Regions from separate parts of the Thioalkalivibrio sp. ALE22 genome, predicted to be linked through region 1. Evidence: predicted binding sites of a transcription regulator. Region 1 holds the regulator's gene; each other region holds the start of a gene.
What was found. The regulator sigma-54, encoded in region 1, starts transcription at its own class of promoters, with help from an activator protein. The targets are predictions, from matches to a motif close to TGGCANGNTNCNTGCTT.
Positions count from the first base shown of each region.

Region 2: F793_RS0110875 (nitrate regulatory protein) is a predicted target of sigma-54. The motif match lies at 1,755-1,771, and genes of this name have one in related genera.
Region 3: F793_RS0104580 (DUF4168 domain-containing protein) is a predicted target of sigma-54. The motif match lies at 1,478-1,494, and genes of this name have one in related genera.

Region 1 covers NZ_KB906501.1:80,108-83,376, reverse strand. The annotation lists gene hprK (HPr(Ser) kinase/phosphatase) at 1-248, opposite strand, end outside; gene F793_RS0103705 (PTS sugar transporter subunit IIA) at 300-767, opposite strand; gene hpf (ribosome hibernation-promoting factor, HPF/YfiA family) at 771-1,109, opposite strand; gene F793_RS0103695 (RNA polymerase factor sigma-54) at 1,126-2,607, opposite strand; gene lptB (LPS export ABC transporter ATP-binding protein) at 2,697-3,269, opposite strand, start outside.
Region 2 covers NZ_KB906509.1:70,448-73,716, forward strand. The annotation lists gene F793_RS0110855 (TVP38/TMEM64 family protein) at 1-191, shown strand, start outside; gene F793_RS0110860 (TMEM165/GDT1 family protein) at 126-683, opposite strand; gene F793_RS0110865 (hypothetical protein) at 987-1,229, shown strand; gene F793_RS0110870 (DsrE family protein) at 1,320-1,676, shown strand; gene F793_RS0110875 (nitrate regulatory protein) at 1,805-3,118, shown strand.
Region 3 covers NZ_KB906501.1:258,509-261,777, forward strand. The annotation lists gene rpsI (30S ribosomal protein S9) at 1-113, opposite strand, end outside; gene rplM (50S ribosomal protein L13) at 145-573, opposite strand; gene F793_RS0104580 (DUF4168 domain-containing protein) at 812-1,333, opposite strand; gene F793_RS0104585 (sigma-54 dependent transcriptional regulator) at 1,628-3,055, opposite strand; gene F793_RS0104590 (ATP-binding protein) at 3,052-3,269, opposite strand, start outside.

The sequences.
Region 1 (3,269 bases):
TGGTCGTCGCTGAGGCCGGCGATGTAGCGGGCCTCGAAGTCCCCGATGACCTGGATGCGGTTGGGGCGGATCAGGTTGAGGTGGCCGGCCAGTGGCAGGTCATCCCCGTCCTCGCCGACGAGCTTGCGGTCGGGGGCGGCGTGCTCGCCATGCACGAAGCGCAGATCCAGGCGGTTGCCCATGGCCTGGATCAGGCTCTCCACGTTGATGTCGCGGGCAATCCCGCCTTCGCCCAGTGCCTCGTTCATGAGCAGGGCCGGCGGGGACCGGTGGCGTGGCAGGGTGCGGGGCGCACGGGATCAGCCCTCGCGGAAGCGGCGGACGAGTTCCTGTTCCAGGCTGGCGGCATCGCTGGCCCGGCGCAGGGCGGCAATGGTGTCCGGTTGCGAAAGCCCGCGCGCCAGCTGGGCCAGCAGGTCGAGGTGATCGCTGGTGGCGGCCTCCGGGACCAGCAGGGCGATCAGGATATCGACCGGCTCGTGGTCCATGGCGTCGAAGTCGACGCCGCTCTCCAGGCGCAGGACGGCCACGCGCGGAGCCTCGAGATCGGCCAGGCGGCCATGGGGGATCGCAACCCCATGGCCCAGGCCGGTGGAGCCCAGCTTTTCGCGCGCGGACAGGGCCTCGAAGATCGCGGTGCTGCCCGGTCCGCCGGCATCACCGCCGCCGGCGAGGAGTTCCGACAGGGCCTCCAGGGCCCGCTTCTGACTGGAGCATTCCGGCTCCAGGCGGATGCGCTCGGCGGTGATCAACTCGGCAATGGACATGGGTCAGGAGGCCTGCTCGCGATTGCGCTGGGCGCCCTCGGCCCGGTGATGATCCTTGACCTTTTCCTTGTGCTTGATCAGCTGGCGGTCGACCTTGTCGATCAGCGCGTCGATGGCGGCGTACATGTCCTCGTGGGAGGCCTCGGCGTGGATGTGATTGCCGCTGACCTGGAGATTCGCCTCGGCCTTGTTGAACTGGTTCTGGGTCTTCTCGTGGGTCAGCACGACGTGCACGTCGATGACCTTGTCGAAGTGGCGCTCCAGCTTCGCGAACTTCTCGTTGACGTAGTCGCGCAGGGCGTCGGTGAGGTCCACATGGTGGCCGGTCAGGTTGATCTGCATGGTCGGGACTCCTTGGTTACTTGTGGCCGGTGGGCATCGAGGCCATCTGCCGGCGTTCGCTGGATGAAGGGATGTGCATCGCCTCGCGGTACTTGGCTACGGTGCGACGCGCCACATTGATGCCCCGGTCCGCCAGGATCTGGGCGAGCCGGGCATCGCTGAGCGGCTTGTTCGCGGGTTCGTCGTCGATCAATTCGCGAATCATGGCACGGATGGCGGTGGCGGAACACTCGCCACCGTCGTTGGTGCCGACGTGGCTGGAAAAGAAATACTTGAACTCGAAGACCCCGCGCGGGGTGTGCATGTATTTCTGGGTTGTGACCCGGGAGATGGTCGATTCGTGCATCTCCAGGATCTCGGCGATATCGCGCAGGATCAATGGCTGCATCGCGACCTCGCCGTGTTCCAGGAAGCCCTGCTGGCGATGGACGATCGCCTCAGCGACGCGCAGCAGGGTGTCGTTGCGGCTGTGCAGGCTCTTCAGGAACCAGCGCGCCTCCTGCAGCTGGTCGCGCATGAAGGCACTGTCGCGCGCATCCGATACCTGGCGCACCATGCCGGCGTAGAGGTCGTTGATACGGATGCGTGGCGCGATCTCCGGGTTCAGCTCCACGCGCCAGCCGTCCGGGGTGTGGCGCACGTAGACGTCCGGCACCACGTACTCGGAGGTGGCGGAGCTGATCTGTGCGCCCGGTCGCGGGTTCAGGGTGCGGATCAGGTCCAGGGCGCGCGCCAGTTCGTCCGGGTCGCGCACCCCGGACTGGCGCTGCAGGGCCTTGTAATCGCGCTTGCCCAGGCTGTCCATGCCGTGTTCCAGGATCGCCCGGGCGGCCTCGCGGGCGGGGGCATCCGGGGCCAGCTCGCGTAGCTGGATCTCCAGGCACTCGCGCAGGTCGCGCGCGCCCACGCCCAGCGGGTCGCATTGCTGGATCCAGTGCAGGACCGCCTCGACCTCGTCGACGCCGACGGGTTCGTCCTCGCCGCGGCTGATGGTCTCGGCCAGGGTCTCGAGGTCGCCTTCGAGATAGCCATCGGGGCTGATCGCGTCAATCAGGGCCGCGCCGATGCGCTGGTCGCGCGGGGTCAGGTGGCTCAGGTGCAGCTGCCACAACAGGTGGTCCTGCAGGCCCTCGCCGTCGTCGTCGCTGGTATTCTCCAGCGGGTCGCGGTCGTCCACGCCCTTGGGGGCGGGCGGCGGTTCGTAGATGTCGTCCCAGCGGCTGTCGGTGGTCAGCTCCTCGGGGATCACGTCATCGCTGGTGGTGGTGGCCTCCATGCGGTCGCCTTCCACCACCTCGCCCTCCGCGTCCAGGCGCTCGGTCGCGGCCATCTCGTCCTCGTCCTCCACCTGCTCCAGCATCGGGTTGCTCTCCAGCGCCTGCTGGATCTCCACCTGTAGTTCGAGCGTGGACAGCTGCAACAGGCGGATGGCCTGCTGCAGTTGCGGGGTCATGGTGAGCGTCTGACCCAGCTGAAGATTCAGGCCGGGTTTCAGCATTGGCTGTGCGGGGCGCGGGTGACCATAAGAGCGATCTTAAATGCTGCCTCGTGGTTTGTGCACCGGCGCGGGTTGTGCGCGTGCCGGCATCACAGGCGGAAATTCTCGCCGAGATAGACCCGGCGCACCTGGGGGTCGGCCAGTAGCTCGTCGGGTGTCCCGGCGGCCAGCAGGCGCCCCTCGCTCAGAATATAGGCCCTGTGGCAGATCCCGAGGGTTTCGCGCACGTTGTGATCGGAGATCAGAACCCCGATGCCGCGCGCTGCAAGGTGGCGAATTACATCCTGGATATCGCCCACCGAGATCGGGTCCACCCCGGCAAAGGGCTCGTCCAGGCAGATGAATTGCGGGTCACCGGCCAGGGCCCGCGCAATCTCGGCGCGCCGACGTTCGCCGCCGGACAGCGCGATCCCGGGGCTGTGGCGCACGGTCTCGAGCTGAAACTCCTCGATCAGCGCGTCGCCGATACGCCGGCGTTCGTGGCGGTCCAGGCCGGGGCGCAGCTCCAGCACGGCCTGCAGGTTGTCCCACACGCTCAGGCGGCGAAAGATCGAGGCCTCCTGGGGCAGGTAGCCGAGACCGGCGCGGGCGCGCACGTGAATGGGCGCGCGGGTGATGTCGTGCCCGCCCAGGGTGATGCGCCCGGCGTTAGGGCGGATCAG
Region 2 (3,269 bases), on a different contig from region 1:
TCCAGCTGGGGCTGGCCCTGCTCGCGGTGCTGGCGCTGTTGCTGTTGCTGCCCCGCCTGGTGCGCCGCATCTGGCTGGGCCAGAAGACACTGCACACCGAGGCGCCGTTGACTTCAGTATCTTCCTCAGACCCAGGCGAGCAGGACCCCGATGCCCAGGGCGAGGAACAGCAGGGCGGCGAGCGCGCGTAACAGCCGCAGGGGCAGGTGGCAGGCGAAGCGCTGGCCCAGCCACACCACCGGGGCATTCGCGAGCACCATGCCGATGGTCGAGCCGATCACGACCAGGGTCAGGCTGTCGAAGGTCGCGGCCAGCGCGCCGGTGGCGACCTGGGTCTTGTCGCCCATCTCGACCAGGAAGAACAGCACCGTGGTGGTCCAGAACACGCCGTGTTTCGACGCGGCCGGCAGCTCGTCCTCGCCATCCGGGACCAGTACCCAGGCGGCCATCACGATGAACCCGATCCCCAGACCCCAGCGCAGCCAGTCCTCCGGGATGCTGGCGCCGATCCACACGCCCACCAGCGCGGCCAGGAAGTGATTGGCCAGCGTGGCCACCACGATGCCCCAGATGATGGGCCAGGTCTGCTGGTAGCGGCAGATCAGGAGCAGGGCGAGGAGCTGGGTCTTGTCGCCCATCTCGGCGATGGCGACGATGACGGTAGAGACGAGCAGGGCTTCCATGACGGTCTTCCGGGCCGGGTGGGTGGGCAAGACACGTGACATCGCACCACCCACCCGGCCACGGATCGGGGCGCCATGCCACAGGTCTCGCGGGGCCCGGTGCCGCATCGGCGGCGGGGCTGTCCGCACCACGGTCCTCCGGGCGGAGGATCGAATCTGTTGATGCAGACCCCGGTGAGGCCAGGCCACCCGGGTCGCTACTCCCCTGAAGCTGGCCGGATTCTAGTCATCCCGGTCCGCGCGGGCAAGGACGATCGCGGCTCCGGGCTGCGGCGCTGACGAGGCTTGGGTAGCATGCGCGCGATGAAAACCTTCGTTCACTGGGTCGATCGCGCACCCCTGTGGCTGTTTGCCCTGCTGGTTGCGACCGTCGGCCTGGCCCCCTGGACCCCCGAGCCGCATGTTGCGGAGAAACTGCGCTGGCTGTTCGCCGGTGAGCTGACGCGGCTACCGGACATTCTTGACCTGGTCCTCCACGCCACACCGTGGCTGTTTATGGCCTTCAAGCTCTACCGCAACAGCGTCACGGCCCGCGGCACCCCCTGACCCGAGTGTTTCCCCGCCGCTTGTGGGAAATCGACGCCGCGATCACCGGCCGCTACCGTTTTCGCACCTTTTCAACCCCGGGAGACTCCCATGCGCTTTATTGTTGCCGTCACCGCCGGTACCGACGACCCGACCCGCGCCACGCTTGGCATGATTGCCGCCAATGTGGCCAAGCAGCAGGGCCACGATGTGACCGTCTGGCTGCAAGGCGAGGCCGTGAACATCGCCAACCGCAACGTGTACGACAAGATCGTTGGCCACAACATGCCGGCAATGAAGGACATCGTGGATTCGCTGGTGAGTGAAGGCGTCCCGTTCTGGGCCTGCGAGGCCTGCGCCAAGGGTCGCGACGTCGGCGAGCACAACTTCCTCCCGAACGCCGAGATGGCCGGCATGGGCCACTACGTCCAGGCCGTCGCCGAGTTCGACCGCTCCATGAGCTTCTGATCGGCCGGGCCGTTCCGCGGGCGGGGCGTGATGCCCCGCCCGTTTTTGCTTGTACCCCCCGCTGTCAGTCGGTCGAACTGGCACATCGCATGCTTGTTTGTTCCGGGAGTGATTCACGGACGACGAGCATGACCCAGAACACATCCCCGAATTTTTCCCTCGAAGAGTCCATTGGCGATTTCCTGGTCGCCTCGCGCAAGTGCGAGGTGGTGAGCCTGGAGCGCCTGCTGGAGGCGGTGCAGCTGGTCGGGCGCATCCGCGCGCTGGTGCATGCCCTGCAGCGCGAGCGCGGGGCCTCCAGCCTCTGGATCGGGTCCGGCGGCCAGCGCTATACCCGCGAACTGGAGCAGTACCGGGCCGAATCGGACGCCGCCGCGGCCGCGTTCCGCGAGCACCTGGATGGCTGGCTGGCCCCGGACGCCTGCGCCCATGGCCGCAGTCGGCTGCTGGGGCGCATGGCGCTGGCGCTGCATGGCCTGTCCGGCCTGGGCAGCCTGCGCGAGGAGGTCCTGGAGCTGACCCTGAGCCCGATGGACTCGACCCGCGGCTTCAGCGAGCTGATTCGCGCCCTGATGGCCCTGGTGTTCGAGGCTGCGGATTCGGCGACCGATCCCGAGGTCTCGCGGGCCCTGGTGGCCCTGCTGAACTTCATGCAGGGCAAGGAACTGGCAGGGCAGGAGCGCGCGATCGGGGCCGCCGGGTTTGGCGCCGCGAACTTCGAGCCCGAACTGCGCCAGGCGCTGGTCCATCGGATCGATGCCCAGGAACGGGCGTTCCGCATCTTCTCCGAGTTCGCGGCACCGGCGGCCTGTGCCGCCTGGCGCGAGCTGCAGACGGCGGCCTTCGCCGCCGACATCGAGCGCCTTCGCCGTCGGGCCTGTACCGAGGCTTCCGGGCACCACGACCCCGCCCGGGCCGAGGAATGGTTTGCCTGTACCACCGCGCGCATCGACGCGATGAAGGAGATCGAGGATCTGCTGGAGATGCACCTGAACGAGTGCTGCTCGGCACGCATCACGGCGGATCGCGCGGACCTCGGCGCGGTGCGTGACCGGGTCGCGCAACTCGCCGAGTCGGAACTGCGCGACAGCGTCCCGTATGCGGTGTTCTTCGGCGCGCCGGAGGGCCTGGAGCCCGCGCAGGAGGAGGGCGATGCCGCACTCAACGTACCCATCGTCGGACACTCGGTGATGGACCTGGTGCAGCGCCAGGCGGCCCGGCTGCAGTCGGTGGAGGACGAGCTGCATGCGGCACGCCAGGCCCTGGCCGAGCGCAAGACCATCGAGCGTGCCAAGGCGCTGCTGATCCAGCACCGCGGCCTCAGCGAGGATCAGGCCTACAAGCTCCTGCGCCAGACGGCGATGAACCAGAACCGGCGCCTGGCCGAGGTCGCCGAGGCGACCGTCGCGATGTCCGATCTGCTGGGAAAGGGCGGCCTGTAGCTAATACGCGGGGAAAGGGATTCCGCCCCTGTGGGAGCGGGCTTGCCCGCGAAGCCCCTGCCAGTGTCCGACAATGGCAGGGGCTTCGCCGCCAAGGCGGCTCCTACAGGTAGTGCACCAGCGCGGTTCATCTGCACTGCCGGTGTGCCCC
Region 3 (3,269 bases), 180 kb from region 1:
AACTCGTCCAGCGGCTTCTGGTTAACCGTGATGTTGCCCGTACCCGGGCGCAGGAAGACGCGCGCAGCGGCGGTCTTGCGGCGGCCGGTGCCGTAATACTGATTGGTAGCCATTCGGATCGATTCCCTTGCTGATTCTGGCGGCTCAGACTTCGAGCGGCTGCGGCTGCTGGGCCGTATGCCGGTGTTCGGTGCCGGCGTAGACCTTGAGCTTCTTGAACATGGCCCGGCCAAGCGGGTTGCGCGGCAGCATGCCCTTCACGGCAAGCTCCAGCACCTTCTCCGGATGACGCTCGATCATCTGGGTGAAGTTGGCTTCCTTGATGCCACCCGGATAACCGGTGTGGTGGAAGTACTTCTTGTCCATGGCCTTGTTGCCGGAGACGCGAATCTTCTCCGCGTTGATCACGACGATGTAGTCGCCGGTATCGACATGCGGCGTGTACACGGGCTTGTGCTTCCCGCGCAGACGGCGTGCGATCTCCGTGGCGAGTCGGCCGAGGGTCTTGCCGTCGGCGTCGACGAGAAACCAGTCGCGTTCGACTTCGGCCGGCTTGGCGCTGATGGTACTCATGATGTTCGATGCTCCGAGGTCGGGGCGATTCAGAAAGCGCGCAAGAATAACGCTTCCCTTCACCCGATTCAAGCAAAAGGGACAATTCGCGAGACGGGCCGCGCTCGACGTCCACCGGAGGCGACGTGGCGGGCCGGGGCCTGCGCGAGCGCCCTCCGCACATAATAAAGGGGCCGCCCCGAAGGGCGGCCCCCCTTGCAGGCCCCGGGCGCAAGGCCCGGGGCGGCACACAACCCGTTTACAGCTGGGCTTCGGCGCGCTCCTGCACTTCCTGCATCAGCTCGGGGTCGTTCTGCAGGGCCATGGCGACTTCGTTGTATTCCTCGACGCTCATTCCCGCATCTTCCACGGCGCTGACCATTTCGTCCTGCGCTTCCTGCTGCATGGACTGCGCCTCGGTCTCGTCCTCGGCGTTCTGCAGGCGGTCAGCGAAGTCCTCGCGCACTTCCTGCACCGCGACGAAGGCGGTCACGAAGGTGTCGATGTCCTCTTCGCTCAGGTCCACCTCGGGGGCTTCCTGCATCGGGGCTCCGCCCTGGGCCGCGCCACCCTGGGCGCCACCCTGCGGCGGCTGGCCGCCCTGGGCACCGCCGCCGGCGCCGGCACCGCCTTCCTGGGCCGGGGGCTGGCCACCCTGGGCGCCGCCCATGTCGCCACCGCCGGCGCCGCCTTCGGCACCACCATACTGCGCGGAGGCCGCGCCACCGACGGCAAACAGGGAAGTCAGGGCCATCGCGAGGATCGTCTTGCGCATATTCATCATGTTGCTCCTTTTCCTTTGGTTCGATCGGATCTCGCGGCCGACCGGGACCCGCTCGAGGCGCCCCCGGTCCAGCCGCGCCGCAACCGTGTGAGGAGGAATGAGCCCGTGCGGGCTGCGCTTCTCCGATTGCTGCCTGAGGAGGAGCAGGCATCGTGCCAACAATGGCAACCGGGGAGACATTCTATAGTAATCAGATGGTTAGGACTGAATCAGCTGACATGGCGTCCGCCGACGGCGGGATTGTGAATGGGTCATAATGACACATGGGTCAGCTCGACCCGGGTCAGGATGTCACGACGGGTCGGATTCGCCGAGCTTGCGGTAGAGCGTCTTGCGTCCGATGCCGAGGATGCGCGCGGCCCGCTGCTTGTTGCCGTCCACGTGCTCCAGGACCCGCTGAATGTAGTCGCGCTCACGCTCTTCCAGCGTCGGCCATTGGGTGTCGTCGCCGACTCCCGCTACGGGTAACACCTCTGCGCCGGCACCACCGGCGGCCACACCCGCATCTTCGCCGCCGATCGCGAACACGCGTTCCGGCAGGTCCCGGGTCTCGATCACCTCGCCCGTGGCCAGGGTGGCGGCGCGCTCGATGAGGCTGGCCAGTTCGCGTACGTTCCCGGGGAAGGGGTAGCGCACCAGCGCGCGCAGGGCCTCCGGGCTGAGACGCCGCTCGGGCAGGCCTCGGGCCAGGGCTTGCTGGCGCAGGAACTGCAGGGCCAGGTACTCGATATCGTCACCGCGTTCTCGCAGCGGCGGGATCTCGATGCGGAAGGTCTCCAGGCGATAGTAGAGATCCTCGCGGAAACGGCCGTCGGCCATGTGCGCCTGCAGGTCCTGGTGGGTGGCCGCGACGATACGCACATCCGTCTCGATCTCCTCGTTGGCGCCCACCGGGCGCACCCGTCCGTCCTGCAGCAGGCGCAGCAGCTTGCTTTGCATCGCCACCGGCATCTCGGCGATCTCGTCCAGGAACAGGGTTCCCCCATGTGCCTCGGTGAACAATCCTCGACGGGCACCCTTGGCCCCACTGAAGGCACCCGCAACATGCCCCAGCAGCTCCGACTCCAGCAGGGCCTCGGGGATGCCGGCGCAGTTGAGCGCGACGAACGGCCCGTGCGCCCGGTCACTTTCCGCGTGCAGCGCCCGCGCCACGAGTTCCTTGCCGGTCCCGGACTCGCCGGTAATCAGGACGCTGCCGTCGGCGGCCGCGATCCGCCGGATCAGGTCGAACATCTGCAGCATGGCCGGACTGTGTCCCTGCATGCCATGAAACCCGTCGGCCCGGGCGAGCACCTCGCGATAGCGCCGCACCTCGTCCTTCAGGCGACGCGCCTCGGTTACCCGGTCCGCAGCCAGGCGCAGATGATCGAGGTCCACCGGCTTGGTCAGAAAGTCGTCCGCCCCCGCCTTCAGCGCGGCCACGGCCTGGTCGATGGTCCCGAAGCCCGTCAGCATGATGAAGCCCGGCGCCGGCACCCGGGCGCGCGCGTCCTCGAGCACCTGAAACCCGTCGGCGCCCGGCAGACGCAGGTCACTGACCACCAGACTGAAGGCCTGCTGTGCCAGTGCCCGCGCGGCGTCCTCGGCGCTGCCTACCGCGGTGACCGCGTAGCCGGCCTCGGCCAGCTCCTCGTGCAGCAATTCGCGATGTCCGCGGTCGTCTTCGACGACAAGGACCGATTCCGGGGGCGCGGCGGGTGTTTGTGGCGCGGCGCTCATAGGCGCGTCTCCTGCGGTTCGTCAGTGGCCAGCGGCAGATGCACGACAAAGCGGGTCTCCCCGGGCACGCTGCGATCCAGCGCGACCGTGCCGCGATGATCTTCCAGTGCCACCTGGACAACAGCCAGCCCCAGTCCGGTTCCCTCGCCCGTGGGTTTGGTGGTGAAGAAGGGCTCGAACAGGCGCGCCGCCTGTTCGTCGTCGATCCCGCGCC